DNA from 3 places in the Streptomyces sp. NPDC058008 genome. Region 2 is predicted to be linked to each of the others. Evidence: riboswitches for the same ligand, from Rfam matches in the RefSeq annotation. Region 2 holds a riboswitch; each other region holds the start of a gene.

Region 1 (3,865 bases), on a different contig from region 2:
CGGTCCAGCGGGAGGGCCGTTCCAACGGGAGGGCGGGACGTGGAGACGCTGGTGGAGCGCGCCGTCGCGGAGGCGCTGGGTGACGGGGGCGGCGACGCGGTCCGCCTGTTCGTCGCCGCCGGCACCGAACGCATGACGCCGCTGTTCATGGGCTTGCGGGCGGCCGCACCGGGCCGGGAATCCGACCTGGACCTCTACGCGGAGTCCGTACACGGCCTCTGGCAGTGCGACCGGCCGCTCGCCGACGCCGCCGAGCGCCTACGGCTGCTGGAGCGGTTCCCGGAGCTTCAGCCGAAGGAGGAGGGGATCACCGATGTCGTCGGCACCTACGCGTTCTTCGCCGTCCTCACCTTGCGGTACGCCCTGCTGGCCCATGGCTCGGGACACGCTGACGACGCCGTGTCCTGCGGCCATGTGGCGCTCACCGCGACGGGGATGCTGGACCAGAACGTGGCGGGCGCCGGTTTCCTCGCCGAGGAGCGACGGCTCCAGTCCCTCTCGCTGAGCGGTGACGGAGCGGGTCTGTGGGACGCGAGCGTCTCGGCGGGGCGGGAGAGGCTGCGCGCCGTAGTGGGCCGCCTGCCCCGCCAGGCGCGCTTCTGACGCTCGCCGCAGGAGACGGCCACCGGTGGATACGGCCGTCGCGCCGGGCGGAGCCGGGAGGGACGACGCCCCGGAGGGCCGCGACGCATCCCGCCCGGTCGAGGGCCCCACGGGCCGGTCCGGCCGGACGCCTCCGCCCGGCCCCTGCCCCGCGCACGACCGCCCGGCCGGACCGTTCGCCCCGGTGGAGCGCTCTTGACCACGGAGAGAACCGACGGCCCTGACGTCGGGGGGTCGTGCGTCAGGGCCGCCGGGGTTCTGGTGCGCCGACCGCGGGCGCCAAGGGTCCTTCGTACGGATCGGGCCGGGACTCGCGCACGGATCCACCGGGACCGGACTCCCGCATCCCGAGCGCTTACCGGTGCGCCCGGCCTGCGCGGGCGTGGCCGGCCCGCGCGGGCCGGCCACGGTCAGGTCTCCCCGGCCGGGCCCGGCCCGTCACGGAAGGACCCGCGGGCTCAGATGGTGAGGCCCTTGCCGCGGAGCCAGCTCATCGGGTCGATGCCCGAGCCGTCCGCGGTGTGGACCTCCAGGTGCAGGTGGGCGCCGGTCACGTTGCCGGTCGCGCCGACGCGGCCGATGGTGTCGCCGGTGCTGACCTTCTGTCCCGCCGTCACGTCCATCGAGGACTGGTGGCAGTACCAGATCTCGGTGCCGTCATCGAGCACCAGGACCGTGCGGTAGCCGTAGGAACCGGAGTAGCCGGCCGACTTGATCGTGCCGCTGTGGACGGCCTTGACCGGGGTGCCGGTCGGGGCCGCGAAGTCCAGCCCGGTGTGATAGCCGGAGGACCACATCGAACCGGACTGACCGAACGTCGAGCTGATGTAGTACGAGGAGGTCGGGACGGCGTAACTGGCGGCGAGCTTGGCCAGCCGCTCGGCCTCGGCCTTCTTCGCGGCCGCCTCTTCGGCCGCCTTCTTCTCCGCCGCGGCCTCGGCCTCGGCGGCGCTCTGCTTCTTCGCCGCCTGGGCCGCGGCAGCCTCGACGGCCGCCTGCTCCTCGGCGGCCCGGGCGTCGGCGTCGGCCCCGGCCTGCTGCTGCTCGGCCTGCTGGAGGATGCGGGCGCGCAGCGCCTCGCCCGCGTCGGTGGCGCCCTGCTCGGCCTCGGCGGCGGTGATACCGGCGGTGGTGAGCGGGGAGGACGCGGCGACCGTCTCGTGGCCCGAGTCGGAGCCGCCGGACATGAACGCGCCTACGCCGGGCAGGGACTTGGCATCGGGAAGACTGTCCGCGATGGAATCGGGAAGGGATATGGAGACCGGCGGCTTGCTCTGCGCGGTGGCCATGCCGCCCGCTCCGACGGCCGCGATGACGCCGACGCCGAGGACGGTGGAGCTACGGGCGAGGCCGCGCTGCTTGGCCACGCGATGCCGGCCGCGGACGGGACGGACGGACTCCTCGGTGGGGTTCCATTCCTCCCACGTCCTGTCCTCATCACCGAAGCTGTCGGACCTGAAGGGTGACGGGGCCCCGGGGGCAGGCTGGTTGGACGCCACGTGGGCGCACTCCTTTCCTTCCTTCTCGCCTACCGGGTTAGCTGACGGGTTCGGAGCAGGAAGGTCTCCTACGGGCCCCTTCGTCTCTCACGAGACACAGGTGTCCGATTCACCCCATGTAGGTGGTTCCCCGGTTCCCTTGCGGAATTCGGCGCTGCGCACGGTGCCGCCTCTTGCGACGGCAGGTACAACCGCGCTGCGTTATCGAACGTTAATAGACACCCGGGCCCGATTCCAAGCCGTTCCGATAGATCGTTCACGGCTTCGGCCTGGACTTTCAGGGGTCAAACGGTCTCAAACGGGCGACTTGAGAGCCCTTCATCCGGCCAGCAGTTTCTGACGGTGCGTCAAATGTTATGCGGAGCGGGGTCCTTCGACTACCGACCGTCGCGACCGGTCATTCACTGTCCCGTCGCACGATCTTCACCGTCGTCCGCCGCCCCCGCTGACCCCGCGCGGGGCGGGCGACCGCGAGGAGGGCCATGTCGTCCGTCGACCGTCCGCGGGTGTGCAGCCGTACGTCGTCGGTGAGGGCGGACAGCAGTTCCTCGGGCCCAGGGAAGAGCCGGCCGCGCAGCCGGGCCGCGGGGTCGTAGAAGACGCCCTGCGCGTCCCGCGCCTCGGAGAGGCCGTCGGTGAACGCCAGGAACATCGCCCCGGCCGGCAGCGTCCACTCGTCCGACCGGTCCGGCCACGCGCCCAGCCCCATCCCGAGGGGCAGGGCGGGGGTGGTCGGCGCCAGCACGTCGAGATCCCCGTCCGGGTACAGCACGATCGGCTCGGGGTGGCCGCGGTTGATGACCCGCAGGGTGTCGGCGCCGACCGGGATCTCCGCCACCACCACGGTGACGAACCCCTCCATGGAGTCGAGCCCGCCCCGGCGCGTGCCCTCCCGTGCCAGTGCCCGCTCCAGCCGCTGGACCACCCCCTCCAGCGACCTCTCCTGCTCGGCCGCCTCCCGGAATGCCCCGATCACGACGGCCACCGCCGCCACGGCGTCCAGCCCCTTGCCCCGTACGTCCCCGACGACCAGGCGCACCCCGTACGGGGTGTCCGCGACGGCGAACAGGTCTCCGCCGACGAACTCGTCCGCCTGCGCCGCCTCGTACCGCGCCGCGACCAGCATGCCGCCGATCCGGTCGTCGGGCGTCGGCAGCACGGCGCGCATGGCGGTCTCCGCGATGAACCTGGCCGAGGCCAGCTGCTCGTTGCCCCGGCGCACGACGCGGTTGATGACGAGGGAGAGCACGGCGACGGTGACCAGCGTCAGCAGATCCGTGATCGGCGCGACCTCGCCCAGCACACCCTGGGAGAAGCGGATGACGAGCACCACGAGGATCGCGGCCCCCGCGACCCGCATGGTGCTGGCCAGGGAGAAGAACGGGGCGGCGATCAGCGGGGCGGCGGCGAAGAGCGGTACGGCGGTGACCGCCGTCGGCGTACCGAAGTCGAGGACCACCCCGATACAGATCAGCAGGGCGGGCAGCGCGCGCACGAATCGCCGGGAACGGGAGTTCCCGGCGACTCCGCCTCGCCGTCCGTGCCGCTTCCGCACCTGTGCGCTCCTGCCCGGTCCACCCACGGCTGCGGACGGTACCGCGCCCCACCCAGGCTGGCCGGAGCCGCGCCGAGCGGCGACTCGTCATCGGCCAAAGGGGGGAGCCCGCCGGCCCTGCCCTCCGGGGGTCGGCCGGAGAGACGGCGCCGCGCGTAGGTCGTCAGCGCGTCCCGTACGAAGACGGCGGTCCCGTCTCCGTGGCGAT
Region 2 (3,865 bases):
CGGGGTGAGGCGGGGGTTGGCCTGCGCGGCGCCGTCGAGGACGGTCGCGGCCGCCGCTCCGGCGAGGGCGAGGGTGGCCGCCCGGCGGGCGGCGGGCCCGGTGAACAGACGCTGCCTGGGCTTGCGGTGAGCGGCTTCTCGATGGGCGGCCACGGGGGTGGTGCGTCCTTCCGTTCGACTGCCCGCCGGGGGGTACCGCCGGGCCCGCCGGGGTCCCGCGGCGGGCCGCCACAGGGGGAGCGGCCCGCCGCGGGACTTCCGGCGGGGCGACCGGGATGCCGCCCGGTGCGGGGGCGGCGATGCGGATCCGGTCACCTGGGAGGGACGCTAAACCCGGCACACAGGGCGGAGGCGTAATGACAGGTATTGCCCTCATGTGCTGTTTCGTTTCCGTCCAATGACCGGAAAAATCAACCGGAGTCCGGCAATCCGTGCAGCTCGGGGGCAACTCATCGGTAAGTCCTACCTGGCCGAAGAGTGGTGATATGGCCGCGGTTAGGCTGCGGCCATGGACGTACTCATCAATGTCTTCGTGGCCTTGCACATCATCGGTATCGCCTCCCTGCTGGGCGGTTTCCTGACCCAGATGAAGGCCATGGGGGCGGGCACGGCCCGCTTCGTCCCGGCCATGCTGCACGGCGCGCTCACCATGCTCGTCACGGGCGTCGCCCTGGTCGGCCTCAACCAGGCCGACGACCACACCGTGAACAACATCAAGATCGGCGTCAAGCTGCTGGTCCTGATCGTGATCCTCGCGCTCGTCTACGTGAAGCGGGACGAGGAGAAGGCGGACAAGGGCGCGTTCGCCGCGGTCGGCGGGCTGACGGTCGCCAACATCTTCATCGCCACGCTCTGGACCTGAGCGGGCGGCGGTTCCGGCGCCACGCTCCGGCCTGAGCGGCCTCATCGGACGGTGGAGGGCCCGGGGATTCCCCCGGGCCCTCCACCGCGTGCGGGCGCCGTGGGCTACGCCGGGCGCACGCTGCCGTAGATCGGCATGTAGTAGATCGACTCCTCGCGGACGTTCGCGCCCGGCTTCGGCGCGTGGATCATCATCCCGTCGCCCTTGTAGATCCCGACGTGGCTGATGTCGTCGTAGAAGAAGACCAGGTCCCCCGGCCTGAGGTCCGCCGTGGCCACGCGGGTGCCGACCTCGACCTGGTCCCACGTGGTGCGGGGGAGGCTGACGCCCGCCGCCTTCCAGGCGGCCTGGGTGAGCCCGGAGCAGTCGTACGAGGACGGGCCCGTCGCCCCCCACACGTAGGGCTTGCCGATCTGGGCCCGTGCGAAGGCCAGGACCTTCTCGGCCTTCGTGGCGTAGCCGCTGCCGGAGTCCGTGCCGGTCCCGGCTCCGGTCCCCGTGCCGGTCCCCGGCTTCGCGGCCTCCTCCTTGGCGCCCTGCCCGGCCTTCTTCTTCGCGGCGGCCTGCTGCCTGGCCAGCTCCTCCGCCTTGCGCCGGGCCTCCGCCTCCTTCTTGCGCTCCAGCTCCGCGAGCCGCGCCTTCTCCTCGGCGGTCAGCTCCGACAGCAGCGAGCGCGCCTCGGTGAGCTTCGTCTGCACCTGCTGCTTGCTGGTGCGCAGGGAAGCCTGCGACTTCGTGAGCGTCTCCAGGCTCTTCGTCGCCTCGACGCGCTTGGCCGCCGCCTCCTTCTGCTGCGTACGGAAGTCGGCGACCGCCTTCTGCTGCTGGCTGGTCATCCGGGCCATCAGCTGGTCCTGGTCGAAGTACGACTGCGGGTCGTCCGCGAGGAAGAACGTCGCCGTCGGGGCGATCGAGCCGGTGCGGTACTGCGCGGCCGCGTAGCCGCCCAGCTCCCTGCGGGTCTCGTTGAGCTTGTCGGCCCGCTTCGCCGCCGCCTCCAGCAGCGCGTCGACCTTGGAACGCTGCTCGGCCGACGCGGTCTTCGCCTGGTTGTACTCCTGTGTCGCCACCCCGGCCTGCCGGTACAGGGAGTCGACCCGCTTCTGCACTTCCTCGATGCCGGGCTTGGGCTCGGCCGGTGCCGCCGTCGCGCTCTGCGTGGAGAGCAGGGTGACGGAGGCCAGCGCCGCGGTCGTGAGACCGATGGCGGGGGTGGTGCGCACCCGGGTGCGCGGCTTGCGATGCGATGCCAAGGCCGGCATCTCCTTCCGTGGACCGCCTACCGGGTTAGCTGTCGGGTTCGGGCGGAACGGAAGGCTGCCCTACGGTCCGGTGGGGAAGGACCGATTCACCCCGGTGCTGCGTGTGGGTCCCCGGTTCCGGCCCCGACGAGGGGGTGCGGATTCGGCGGGGGTGCCCGTGCGGCGCGGTTCGCCTCAAAGGGGTACGGGGCACCCGTCCGAGCACGCTAACCAACCCGTGGTGCCCCTGTGAAGGTTGATGTTCGATATGCCCGATACATTTTCGTGACCTTTCCCCCGTGGTCGTCCCCGTGGCCGGAAGACGCCCCGGAATTTCACGTTCCGTGTGCGGTCGGTCTCGATACGCGCACGGTCCGGGGTACTTGTCGCCGATGCGGCCCGGGCTGTCGGTGCGTCCGCCTAGACTCGTGAGGCGATGAGCAGCCTCTTTGACGACAGTTTCCTGACCGGCCTCCAGCAAGCGGAGGACGGCCCCCCGCCGCCCCCCGAGGAGCACGCGCCCGAAGCGGTGCCGGAGGGCCTCTTCGAGGACGTCTTCGACGCGCCTCCGCCGCCGCGCGACGCCCACTACCGCGACGGCGCCCCGCGCCCCGTCATCGACGCCGCCGCGCTGCTCGACGGGCTGAACACCGAACAGCGCGCCGCCGTCGTGCACGCCGGATCGCCGCTGCTCATCGTCGCCGGGGCCGGCTCGGGCAAGACCCGGGTGCTCACCCACCGCATCGCCCACCTCCTGGCCGAGCGCGGGGTGCACCCGGGGCAGATCCTCGCGATCACCTTCACCAACAAGGCCGCCGGCGAGATGAAGGAGCGCGTCGAGGACCTCGTCGGCCCGCGCGCCAACGCCATGTGGGTCATGACCTTCCACAGCGCCTGTGTGCGGATCCTGCGCCGCGAGTCGAAGCGCCTCGGCTTCACCTCGTCGTTCTCGATCTACGACGCCGCCGACTCCAAGCGGCTGATGGCGCTGGTCTGCCGCGACCTGGACCTCGACCCGAAGCGCTACCCGCCGAAGTCGTTCACGGCCAAGGTCTCGAACCTGAAGAACGAGCTGATCGACGAGGAGACCTTCGCCGGCCAGGCCGCCGACGGCTTCGAGAAGACGCTGGCGCAGGCGTACGCGCTCTACCAGGCCCGGCTCCGCGAGGCCAACGCCCTGGACTTCGACGACATCATCATGACGGCGGTGCACCTGCTCCAGGCGTTCCCCGACGTCGCCGAGCACTACCGCCGCCGCTTCCGGCACGTCCTGGTCGACGAGTACCAGGACACCAACCACGCCCAGTACACCCTGGTGCGTGAGCTGGTGGGCCCGTCCGGTGAGGCCGACGCCCCGGGCGAGCTGTGCGTCGTCGGTGACGCGGACCAGTCGATCTACGCCTTCCGCGGCGCGACCATCCGCAACATCCTCCAGTTCGAGGAGGACTATCCGGACGCGACCACGATCATGCTGGAGCAGAACTACCGCTCCACCCAGACGATCCTCTCCGCGGCCAACGCCGTCATCGAGCGCAACGAGAGCCGCCGCCCCAAGAACCTCTGGACGAACGCCGGCGCCGGCACCCGGATCGCGGGCTACGTCGCCGACACCGAGCACGACGAGGCGCAGTTCGTGGCCGACGAGATCGACCGGCTGACCGACGCGGGGGACGCGAAGGCGGGCGACGTCGCCGTCTTCTACCGCACGAACGCCCAGTCCCGTGTCTTCGAGGAGATCTTCATCCGCGTCGGGCTGCCCTAC
Region 3 (3,865 bases), on a different contig from region 2:
GACCCCTCGAAACCGCCCGCGCCTGTCAACGGCCGGCGGCACGTCAGCAACCCGCACGACGAAGTGAGGAAGCGATGACCAGCACGGTAGGTACGGAAGGTCCGCAGAGCACGTCGGCCCCGGAATTCCCGATGTCCCGGGCGGCGGGCTGCCCCTTCGATCCGCCACCCGCACTGAAGGCCGAGCAGGAACAGGGCCCGCTCAGGAAGGTCCGGCTGTGGGACGGCTCCACCCCCTGGCTGGTGACCCGCTACGCCGATCAGCGCACCCTCCTCGCCGACCCGAGGGTCAGTGCCGACATCACCCGCCCCGGGTACCCCAGCCCCGCCCCGCTGCGGGGCTCGACCTTCAGCTTCATCCTCATGGACGACCCCGAGCACGCGCGGCAGCGGCGGATGGTGACCGCCCCCTTCACGATCAAACGGATCGAGGCGCTGCGGCCGGCCGTCCAGAAGATCGTGGACGGACTGATCGACGAGATGCTGTCCGGGCCTCCGCGGACCGATCTCGTCCAGACGTTCGCGCTGCCCGTCCCGTCGCTCGTCATCTGCGCACTGCTCGGAGTGCCCTACAGCGACCACGACTTCTTCCAGGAGAACAGCAGGGCCCTCATCAGCCGCACCCTGCCCCCCGAGCAACGGAACGCGGCCCACGACAAGCTGATCGGCTATCTGGACGAGCTGATGGGCCACAAGATCGCCCGGCCCGCAGACGACCTGCTGTCAGGACTCGGCACCCGGGTCGAGGCGGGCGAGCTGTCCCGCCGGGAAGCGGCCGAGATGGGCGTGCTCCTGCTGCTCGCCGGACACGAGACCACGGCGAACATGATCGCTCTGGGCACCCTCGCCCTCCTCCAGAACCCCGACCAGCTCGCCCTGCTCCGCGACACCGAGGACCCGAAAACGGTCGCCGGCGCGGTGGAGGAACTGCTGCGCTACCTCAACATCACGCACACCGGCCGCCGCCGTGTGGCACGGGAGGACATCGAGATCGCGGGCGAGGTCATCCGGGCCGGCGAGGGCATCATCGTGCCCAACGACATCGGCAACCGCGACCCCGAGGTCTTCGCCGACCCGGACCGGCTCGACCTCCGGCGTGACGCACGGCGCCACGTCGCCTTCGGCTTCGGCGTGCACCAGTGCCTGGGGCAGCCGCTGGCCCGCATGGAACTACAGGTCGTCTACAGCACGCTCTACCGGCGCATCCCCACCCTCCGGCTGGACGCGCCCCTGGAGGAGCTGTCGTTCAAGCACGACGTGTCCGTCTACGGCGTGCACGCCCTTCCGGTGGCCTGGTGACCCCTCGTCCCCTCATCCGCCCCGCAGTGACACCGACCACGAAGGAGTGCTCATGAAGGTGATCCTCGACCAGGACAAGTGCGTGGCGTCCGGGCAGTGCGTGATCGCCGCCGACGACGTCTTCGACCAGGACGACGACGGCATCGCCGTACTGCTCGACGCCGAGCCGGACCAGGCCCGGGCGGACGACGTCCAGCAGGCCGCTGCCGTCTGTCCGGCACTCGCCATCCGTATCCAGGGCTGACGCACGGGTCGGGCGGGGGCCGCGAGCCGCGCCGGTCCACGCCCGACCGCACCTCCTACGGGACGGGGCGGTGCCGGCCCGTGGTGGCGCGGACCGTCCGGCCCCCGCCTCAGGCGGGTGATCAGGTCCCGAGCCCGGGTACGGCACGGTCTGCGGCATCCGGGCGAAGGGGTCTGCGCAGGAGCCCGGAAGTGCCTCACGGCAGGGGATGCGGTCACGGAGGACCGGCCGCGACCCTCTCGCCGTGGGGCACTTCTCGCATGTCCGGGACGGGTGCTGTGCCGCTGAGGCCCCGGGGCTGGCCGTAGCGGAGCCGCGCCCGCTCGTGGCGGCCCACGCGCCCCGCCCCGCCCCGTGCACGGCGTGATCCGGGCCCTGCCCCTTCCTCGGGGGTCGAGGGCAGGACGGTACGACCGAGGCCGGTGTACGGACACCTCTCGCGCGGCACGGACACCGAGGCGGGCCCCCCTTCCCGGGCTCGCCCCGCCCTCAGCCGTCGCCCCGCCCTGCCCCCAGCCGTCGTCCTGCCCCCGCCGTCGCCCCGCAGCAGGACGGCGCACCTCACGTGCTCAAGGGCCTATGGCCTGGGGCGCCTCCCGGCCCGTCCGGCCGTCTCAGTGCGGCTTCCAGCTGAGCTTGCCGCCGCCCACCCACCGGACCGAGGCCGGGTCGTCGAGGTCATGGACGATGATCCCCACCGTCGCGGCGGCGATCAGCACGTCCGTCATCGCGGTCGCGTTCCCGATGACCTCGCCGTCGATCTCCACGGTGCGGAAGGGCGGGTCCCCGGGCTGCACGGGCAGCACGGTGATCCGTGGGGCCGGGTGGTGCGGGCTCTCAGTCATGGGCGGATCGGTTCCACGTGGGCCCTCCGGGTATGCCTGAGCACCCACCACATGGCCCTTATGCCCGTTTTAGGGCGCTTTTGGAATTTAATCCCGTAATCCATAAAAGGCCATTTCGTGTGACCTGAGCCCCTTCGCGCTGGAGCAAATCGCCCGAATCGGACTCCGTGACCAGGGTCACCTTATGTGGACCGGACGCCCGGATGCGGAGGCCGGTTCCCTTCTGCGCCAAGAGGGGCGAGCGGCGCGGTGTGGGGTGGATTACATGAATTCCCGTGAATTGATCTTGCGAATGAATTGTGATCACCGAAGCAGGCTTGTTCCTTTCCCTATTTCTCGCCTACGGTCACCATCACTCCGGGCGGAACGCCGAATCCTGCCGCCGCCCGGTTACCCGACCACTTCTCGTACGGCAGGAGCGGGGGACCCAGGTAAGTGCCGATCCGGTATCCGGAGCGGCTCGGGGTGAAGTCGCATTCGTATGCGGCCGGGCATCTCCAGCTCGAACCCGACAGCTCACTTCGCAGGCGACGGAGAGGAATTCAGCATGCCCGAAAACGGTAAGCACCGTAGCTTCAGGACCCGTTCGCTGACCCGCGGCATCATCGCCGTGAGCACCGGCGGAGCCGCTCTGGCCCTCCCCGTGATCGGCGCGACGAGCGCCTTCGCGGCCCCGGCCCAGCCGGTCGCCGTCGAAAAGGCGGCGACGTCTACTGCCGTGACCGGCAAGGGAATTGCCGCGCAGAAGTCCGAGTCCGCGACCTATTCCGTGATCTTGGGTGACACCCTCGCCAAGATCGCACGCGAGCATTCCGTCAGCGGTGGCTGGAAGGCTCTGTACGAGGACAACCAGAAGGCTGTCGGCGGAAATCCGGACCTGATTCACCCGGGCCTGAAGCTGACCATCGGCGCCAAGGCCGAGAACAAGTCCGCGGACAAGGCCGGGAAGGCCGAATCCAAGGCCTCCGCCTCGTCCGACCGCGCCGAGGGAAGCGCCGACCGCGCCGACCGTTCGGAGCGGGCCGGAACCTCCATAGCCGAGGACGCCGTCCCCGCTGCCCAGGCCGTTCCGGCCGCCGAGCCGGTCACCTACACGAACGACCTCGACGGCTGGATCAAGGAGTCGCTCGCCGTCATGGCCGAGCACGGCATCCCCGGCACCTACGAGGGCATCCACCGCAACATCATCCGCGAGTCCTCGGGCAACCCCCAGGCCATCAACAACTGGGACTCCAACGCCGCCGCGGGCATCCCGTCCAAGGGCCTGCTCCAGGTGATCGACCCGACCTTCCAGGCCTACCACGTGCCCGGTACGTCCATGGACAGCTACGACCCGGTCGCGAACATCACCGCCGCGTGCAACTACGCCGCGGACAAGTACGGCTCGATCGACAACGTCTTCTCGGCCTACTGAGTCCTCCCCGAGGCCGGACCGCCGACGCACGCGCGTGTGACGGCGGACGGGTGACGGAGTGACA

The links. A riboswitch is a leader RNA that binds a small molecule or an ion and turns the genes downstream of it on or off. The one in region 2 is predicted to bind cyclic di-AMP.
Region 1: linked by a shared signal. The riboswitch ahead of ACFVS9_RS03535 (M23 family metallopeptidase) and the one ahead of ACFVS9_RS19575 (NlpC/P60 family protein) in region 2 are both predicted to bind cyclic di-AMP.
Region 3: linked by a shared signal. The riboswitch ahead of ACFVS9_RS14935 (transglycosylase SLT domain-containing protein) and the one ahead of ACFVS9_RS19575 (NlpC/P60 family protein) in region 2 are both predicted to bind cyclic di-AMP.

What each region holds. Positions count from the first base shown of each region.
Region 1 is NZ_JBHVQX010000002.1:388,781-392,645, reverse strand. Features, by position in the region: gene ACFVS9_RS03540 (hypothetical protein) at 40-603, shown strand; gene ACFVS9_RS03535 (M23 family metallopeptidase) at 1,062-2,102, opposite strand; cyclic di-AMP (ydaO/yuaA leader) riboswitch at 2,114-2,266, opposite strand; gene ACFVS9_RS03530 (PP2C family protein-serine/threonine phosphatase) at 2,500-3,684, opposite strand; partial or broken gene ACFVS9_RS03525 (TipAS antibiotic-recognition domain-containing protein) at 3,795-3,865, opposite strand, start outside.
Region 2 is NZ_JBHVQX010000018.1:30,888-34,752, reverse strand. Features, by position in the region: gene ACFVS9_RS19585 (NlpC/P60 family protein) at 1-153, opposite strand, end outside; gene ACFVS9_RS19580 (hypothetical protein) at 509-862, shown strand; gene ACFVS9_RS19575 (NlpC/P60 family protein) at 967-2,124, opposite strand; cyclic di-AMP (ydaO/yuaA leader) riboswitch at 2,123-2,282, opposite strand; gene pcrA (DNA helicase PcrA) at 2,540-3,865, shown strand, end outside.
Region 3 is NZ_JBHVQX010000012.1:192,181-196,045, reverse strand. Features, by position in the region: gene ACFVS9_RS14950 (cytochrome P450) at 75-1,298, shown strand; gene ACFVS9_RS14945 (ferredoxin) at 1,351-1,542, shown strand; gene ACFVS9_RS14940 (hypothetical protein) at 2,157-2,387, opposite strand; cyclic di-AMP (ydaO/yuaA leader) riboswitch at 2,745-2,930, shown strand; gene ACFVS9_RS14935 (transglycosylase SLT domain-containing protein) at 2,935-3,801, shown strand.